Regions from separate parts of the Methylosinus trichosporium OB3b genome, predicted to be linked through region 1. Evidence: riboswitches for the same ligand, from Rfam matches in the RefSeq annotation. Region 1 holds a riboswitch; the other holds the start of a gene.
The links. Region 1 has a riboswitch for cobalamin ahead of CQW49_RS10010 (TonB-dependent receptor plug domain-containing protein). Riboswitches for the same ligand answer to the same signal wherever they lie in the genome.

Region 1 (3,581 bases):
GAGCGCGGCCTCGCCGGAAAATTCGATTCCGCGCGTCTTCGCCTTGCCGACATTGTAATAGCAGCCGTACACTTGCGTCGCCGTGCAGGTCGGCGCCGAGCCATAGTCGATGAGCTGGCGAAAATCATTCTCGAACAGGCTCAGCGACGTGAACACACGATCCTCGAAGAGCGTCTGGTCGAATCCGAAATCATATCCGAGGCTCGTCTCCGGCTGCAGGCGCGGATCGCCATATTGGCTGAAGAGCTGATAGAGCGAGGCGATGCGCGCGCCGGTTCCGGCGCTGGCCTTGAATTTCGTTCCGGTTTCCTCGAGACGATAGGCGGCGGTCGTACGCCATGTGCCGAATGTGTGATTGCCGGCGACGGCGTCGATACGGCCGCCATAGGAGAGATCGAGACGATCGAACACAGTGAACTTGTGCTGGGCGAAGCCCGAATGAGTCGTCTGCGCGGCGTCGATCGGCGTGAAGCTCCCCACCGGCGCCGGATCCTGCGAAGTATGCACCGTCTCGGTCTGGAGTCGCGCGCCGAATGTGAGCAGCCCCAGAGCGTCGAGCTTCAGATCGCCCTGATATTCGAGCCCGCGGCGCGCGCCGCGCATTCCCGTTCGGCAATCGAAGGAGGAAAAGCTCGCATCGAAGCAGGCGCTGGTCTGCCAGATGTCGCGATCGATCACATTGCCGAACAGCACGAGCCGATTATGCAGCCGGCGCTCGAAGAGATCGGCGTCGATACGCACATGGCCCTGTCCGAAGGACGAATGCGAATGGTTCTCATTGTCGAACACATCCGCCGGCGTGAAGGCGAATGTATTGGCGAAGCGGATCGAATTGTCATAACCGATGAAAGAAGCCTCGACCGACAGATCCTCGGAGATGCGATAGCCGAGCCGCGCGCTGGCGCCGCCCTTGTTGGTCGGACTGTCGGAGGGCGCGGCCGGCAGCGGCGTCACCCCGTCGCCGATGGTGAGCGGCCGCGTGATGCGATAGCCATAACGCGGAAATCCATCAACATGCAGCGCGTCGACGGCGAAGGCGTACCAGAGCGCGCCCTCGCTGCCCGAAACGCTGGCGCGCGTGTGAATCGTTCCATAGGAGCCGCCTTCGAAAGTGACGGAGCCCTTGAGCTTGCCTTCGCCCTTGCGGGTGATGATGTCGATGACGCCGCCCATGGCGTTGGAGCCATAGAGCGCCGATTGCGGCCCGCGCAGCACCTCGATCCTCTCGATATCGGTGGCGACGAGCGCGCCGAAATCGACCGAGCCGTCGGTCGAGGACGGATCGCCGATGCGCACGCCGTCGATGAGCACGAGCGTCTGGCCGGGCGTCGCGCCACGCAGATAGACGAAGCTCTGCGTGCCGACGCCGCCGGAGGAATAGAGATCGAGGCCGGGCGTTCCGCGCAGAACCTCGAGCAGGCCCGTCGCGCCGCGCTTCTCGACCTCCTTGCCCGAAACGACGGTGATGGCGGAGGCCGCGCGCGACGCCGGCTCCTCGACGCGATCGGCGGAGACGACGGTGGCGGCGCCGATCTCTAGGCTCGGCAGCGCCTCCTGGGCGAAAGAGAGAGCGGGAAGGATGACGAGCAGGGACGCGGAGAAGAGCGGCGCGCCGAGAACGGCGGACCTCGAAAGTGGAAAAGACATGACAATCGCCTCGCAGCGGACGTGGGCCGTCACTGCGAAGGTCTCGACCCGTTCGTCGAACGGATCTCGGCCGCATCGGTGCACCCCGCCCGACGCTCTCGCGCGTGACCACGAATGATGGCAGGTCTCCTGGCTCGCGGGTCATCGCCGGTCGGACCGCCTTCCCGGAGCTTGCGCGCCAGTGGCTTTCGGTCTTCGGCTATCCGCTCACAGTTGCGGGGGCAGCCGCGGAATCGCGCCGCCGCCGACGCTCACCGCATTCCCATTCAATCCCACATGGGGAACCATCGAGGGGGAGTCATAGGCGAGACTGTGGCCGAGTCAAGCGTGCGCCGGGGCGGCGCTCAGGGCCGTCCCCGGCGCGAGCGGAGACGCGCGCCGGGGACCCAAAGCCGATACGCGGTACTTTGTCGGCCCTGGTCTCCCGCCTCGGACGCAGCCGGGCGGAAACTCTTGCGCCTCAGCGCGTATGGCGCATCAGCAGCATCAGCGCGACGGGATTGGTCGTCGCATAGCGGCGCAGCAGGCGGCGCGGCTCCAGCGCCAGACGAAACGCCCATTCGAGCCCCGCCTGCTGCATCCACAGCGGCGCCCGCTTCTTGGCCCCGGCCATGAAGTCGAACAGGCCGCCAGATGTCTTGATCATTTTGACGTTGCGAAGGCGATGACGCCAATGGCGCACGAATTCCTGCTCGCGCGGCACGCCGAGCGCCAGCCACAGAATGTCGGGCGCGAGCGCGTCGATCTCCTCGACCTTGCGCTCGAGCGCCGCTCCGGTCAGAAAGCCATGGCAGCGACCGCGAATGTCGAGCCGCGGGAAACGCCGCTTCGTCGCTTGAAAGGTCCCGCGATTGGACTCCTCGCTGGCGCCGAGCAGATAGAAGCTGACGCCCTCCCCCTCGGCCTTGCCGGCGACGAGCGGATAGAGATCGGTCGTCGCGACGCGCTCCGGAAGCGCGTTGCGCGCCAGCAGCCGCGAGGCGACCACCAGCGGCTGGCCGTCGGCGTTGACGAGATCGGCGCCGTCGATCAGCGCGGCGAAATCGGGATCGGCGTCGCGGCGCGCCAGCGCCTCGCCATTGACCGAGGTCAGGAACAGCGGCGCGCCCTCCGGCGCCGGCCCGCGCGCGGTCTCGATCATCAGCCGGGCCGTCTGCTCGAGGTCGAGACGCGCCACCTGCGCGCCGCCGACCATGATGGTCTCCACCGCCCCGAACGGACGCCCTCGATCCTTCGACTCCATGCACGCGACCCTTGCTACGCTGGCGCGTCCTGTTGCGGGACGCGCACCCGTGACTTGCAGGGTCGGCTGAAAGAATCGCGCCAGACGCGCGGAAGAAACGAGTCGCGTCGCAGAAATGGGCGCACCCTTCTCCCGCAGGGCGGGAGAAGGTGGCCCTCGCCTTCGCGAGGGTCGGATGAGGGCCCTCACTGAAAAACGACTTCGAATTCAAAAACTGCTTCGAATTCAAGAAACAGAGCTGCAAGATTCAGAGAAACTGCCGGCGCCCTCATCCGACCCCGCTTCGCGGGGCCATCTTCTCCCACGAGTGGGAGAAGGAGCGCGCGTCGAGAGTCGGCTAATGACGCAGCGGGCCCCGCTCGAGCGGCGCCGTGCGGATTCGAGACGGCGCCGGTCAGCCTGCGCCGGGACGACCCGGCGGCAGGGAATCGCTGTCGAGACGCGCGAACAGCAGATGGTCGCGCCATTGCCCATTGATGTTCAGATAGGCGCGCGCAAACCCCTCCTGCTTGAAGCCGTTGCGCTCCAGCAGGCGGATCGAGGGCGCGTTGGTGGGCAGGCAGGCGGCCTCGATGCGATGCAAGCGCTGGCGCGTGAAAGCGTAGTCGAGCGCGGCCCGCACCGCGCGGGACATATAACCCTTGCCGGCATAGGGCTCGCCCATCCAATAGCCGAGCGTCGCCGCCTGCGA
Region 2 (3,581 bases), 110 kb from region 1:
CATCGGGCGCGAGCAGTCCCTCGACGATCCGCCGCGCCTGTCCGGGCCGTCCGGCCTTGCGGAAAAAAGCCAGCTGGCGCGCGCCGCGGACCGCCCGATCGGCCTTCACGCTGAGAAGATCGGGATCGCCGGGGCCGAGCCCGGCGCAGATGATGCGACCCATCAGATCTCGCTCCGGCTGGCGAGCGCGTTGAGCGCCGCGACGGTGATCGCCGAGCCGCCGAGGCGGCCGAGCACGGTTAGCGCCGGGGCCGGCGGCGCGGCCATCAGCTCGTCCTTCGATTCGGCCGCGCCGACGAAGCCGACCGGGCAGCCGATGATGGCCGCCGGCCGCGGCGCTCCCGGCTCGGCGAGAATGTCGAGAAGGCGGAACAGCGCCGTCGGGGCGTTGCCGATGGCGATCACGGCCCCGCGAGACGGGGACGCCACAGCTCCACCGCGGCCGCGGAACGGGTGTCGCCGAGCCTTGCGGCGAGATCCGGCACGGAAGGATCGGCGAGCGTGCAGAGAACCTCGTTGCGGGCCGGCAGACGGGCGCGGGTGACGCCCTCGCCACCATGCGGGCGTCGCACAATATGGGCGCGCCTGCTTCCAGCGCGCGCGCGCCGCGGCGACGAAGCCCGGGCCGAAGCGCACGCCGGCTTCGAGCCCGACCAGCCCGGCGGCGTGAATCATCCGAACCACGATCGGCTCCTCCTCCGCGGAGAAGCGGGCGAGATCGGCTTCGGAGCGGATGATGGCGAAGGAGCGACGATAGATCGCTGCGCCATCTGTTTCATAGCGCTTCACGCGAGAGCCTCTTCGAACAGCGCGCCATCGGCGAAATCGGCCGGGCGCAGATCGCGGATGCGCGGCCCGTCGGCCGCGGCGCCGCGCACGACGAGGTCATAGCCGCGCGGCGTCGCGACGATGGTGAGATCGGCGGGCGCCGCATGGGCGCAGCCCTTCGCGCAGCCGGCGACGTGAAGATGCGCCCCCACCGGGACAGCGGGCGCCAATGCGCGGGCGAGGTCCCGCGTCGGTCCTGCGGCTTGCGGGCAAAATGGCGCGCCGGAACACGCGCTCACCTGCAGAACAGGATCGGCCGCGAGCAGGACGCCTTCGAGCGCCGGCGGGGCGAGGCTCGTCTCCACCGCGAGCATTCGCCAGGGCGTGACGCGGACATCGCCGAGGCGGCCCAGCGCCTGCAGCGCCGCCGCCGGCGCCGCGCCGAACGGGAAGCCGACGAGATAGCCGTCCGGGACCGGTCCGGGCGTGGGAGCTTCCGCCGCCGGCGCGGTTCGGCGTGATCCCGACCAACCGGCGGCCCTATGCGGCGGACGAGAGCCGCCATGCGTCCGCGACCCGCCGCGACGCCGCCAGCGGCCAGAAACCAGCGCGCCAGCTCGACCGCCGCTCCTGCCGCCGCATCCGTTCGAACCCGTTGGCCCTTCGGCGCGCCATCCGCGCGCAGGATGATCCCGCCATCGGCCGCGCGCTCGATGCGGATATCGGCCGACGTCTGGGCGAGTCGCCGGACCGCTCCCGTGTCCACGGCGAAGCCGAATTTTGCCGGAAGCGGCGGGAGATCGGCGAGCGCCGCGGTCATTGCGGCGGCGATCCGCTCCGTCTCCCCCGCCTCGTCCGGGAACGGCGTCACGATGATGTTGCGCCGCCGCTCGGCGCGCTCGTCCAAATCGACGAGGCCGAGACGGCCGAGCATGGCGAGAAGGGCGCCGTGATCGGCTTCGGCGACGCCGCGGATTTGCAGATTGGCTCTGTTGGTGAGGTGGATCTCTCCGTCGCCGAACCATTGCGCGGCCGAAGCGATCCCGATGAGCTGCTCGCCGGCTATCCGTCCCAGCCGTGGCCTGACGCGCAGGACGAGACCGTCGCCCGAGGCCATCGGCCGCAAGGCTCCGGGGCACCAGCCGCGGACCTGCGGCGCGCCGGGACGCGGATGCGCGCGCTGCGGCGTTTCCGCTCGCTCGTCCGAATAGGTCTGGATCAAAGCCGGCCCTCATCTCTCATGAGGCGGCCAGCCGAAACCGATTGTCGTCGACCTCTGTGCGAAGGGCGAACGCAAGCCGGCTCGATCGGTTGCGGCGCGCCCCGTCCGCCCGTCGTCATGCGCTGGCAGGTCTCCCGGCTCACGGATCTGGGGATCGCAATCCACCTCGGTCCTCCACCTTCCCAGCCTTGTCGGCCAGTGGCGTCGGAGGACCTCTCCGTTCACGGTCGCGGGGGGCGGCTGCGCTCGGGCTGCCTTTCGGGCAATCCGTCGCCTTCCCTCTTCGCCTGTCGCAAGACAGGAACCAGCGCCCGGCGAATAGACGCGCCCGACCGCGGTCCTGTCAAGACAGGACCGCGCACGGGGCGCGACGAGCCTCCCCTGAACCATGCAGAGCTGCTGCGCGCAGAACTTCACCGAGCAGCGGCGCGCCGACGTTCGAGGTCAAAGTTCCGCCGTCGAAGCGCAAAGAGCTTTTTGGCGTGGAGCGAACGATTGCCGGGCGAACTCGACAGCGGCGACTTCAGCCAATTGTCGATAACGGAAGCGACACTATTCGGAAACGCGCCGAGTTTACCACTTTCGGCGCGGCAAGCCCGAATTCCCGCCTAGGATGCGTTCGAGTCGGGGTTGATAGGAGCAGTCGCCGCAGGATTGGGTTGCCTCCGAATTGATCAGATGTGGGCGCGTCGTTTGCTGCTGGTCAATAGCGCCTTTCGTTCGAACGCGGAATCGTCCCAGCGATCAGAATTCGCTCACTCCGACGAAAGAACGAAAGAGTTCTCTCCGATCAAATTGGTTCGGATGCGCTTCATCGTCGAGGTCCCGATGAAATCTACCGTCGACAACGGGTGCGTCACTGCTTTGCTCACGAGCGCTGCGTTCGGCGCCGGCCCGCATCTTCCAGGAGCATTTTGATGAGCACGGGTCAAACATGTCTGGTCGCCCTCCGCAGCGAGCGCTCGCCATGCAGATGATGAAAGATATGCCGACAGCACAGGACGCGGCCCGAGTCGACCTGCTGCCGGGGCGAGAGCGCGATCGGCCGCGGCTCGCGCCGGCGCCGTCCGGTCGATCTGCGCCGCGCCGGCTGCTGATCGGCGCGATTCTGGCGGTGCTCGCGATCGGCTGGGCGCTGAAGGCGAAACTGTCGCCGCAACCCGACGCTAATCTGGTGACGGCGCCGGCCGTTATCGGCGACATCGAACGGACCGTGTTGGCGACCGGCACATTGAAGCCGGTGAAGCTGGTCGCCGTCGGCGCGCAGATGTCTGGTCGCGTGGTGTCGTTGAAGGTCGCGCTGGGCCAAAGGGTCGAGGCCGGCGAGCTCATCGCCGAGATCGATTCCGTGACCCAGCGCAACGCGCTGCGCACGAGCGAGGCGGCGCTGCGGAGCACCCGCGCTCAGCGTGAGGAAAAGGAGGCGTCGCTCATGCTCGCCGAGGCCAATTTCACGCGCCAGAAGGCGACGCTGGCCCAGAAGGCGAGCTCGCGAGCCGACTATGATTCCGCGGAAGCGAATGTGAGGACGACGCGGGCGCAAATCGCTCAACTCGACGCCCAGATCATCGAGGCCGAGGTCGCGATCGAG

Region 2: it holds a riboswitch for cobalamin, as region 1 does, so the genes downstream of both, CQW49_RS09605 (hypothetical protein) here and CQW49_RS10010 (TonB-dependent receptor plug domain-containing protein) in region 1, are expected to answer to the same signal.

Annotation. Positions count from the first base shown of each region.
Region 1 is NZ_CP023737.1:2,088,035-2,091,615, forward strand. It holds gene CQW49_RS10010 (TonB-dependent receptor plug domain-containing protein) at 1-1,647, opposite strand, end outside; cobalamin riboswitch at 1,750-1,951, opposite strand; gene CQW49_RS10015 (WecB/TagA/CpsF family glycosyltransferase) at 2,108-2,890, opposite strand; gene CQW49_RS10020 (GNAT family N-acetyltransferase) at 3,285-3,581, opposite strand, start outside.
Region 2 is NZ_CP023737.1:1,979,341-1,982,921, reverse strand. It holds partial or broken gene cobI (precorrin-2 C(20)-methyltransferase) at 1-163, opposite strand, end outside; partial or broken gene CQW49_RS09610 (precorrin-8X methylmutase) at 163-789, opposite strand; gene CQW49_RS25095 (hypothetical protein) at 786-998, opposite strand; gene CQW49_RS09605 (hypothetical protein) at 1,064-1,990, opposite strand; cobalamin riboswitch at 2,098-2,314, opposite strand; gene CQW49_RS09595 (efflux RND transporter periplasmic adaptor subunit) at 2,958-3,581, shown strand, end outside.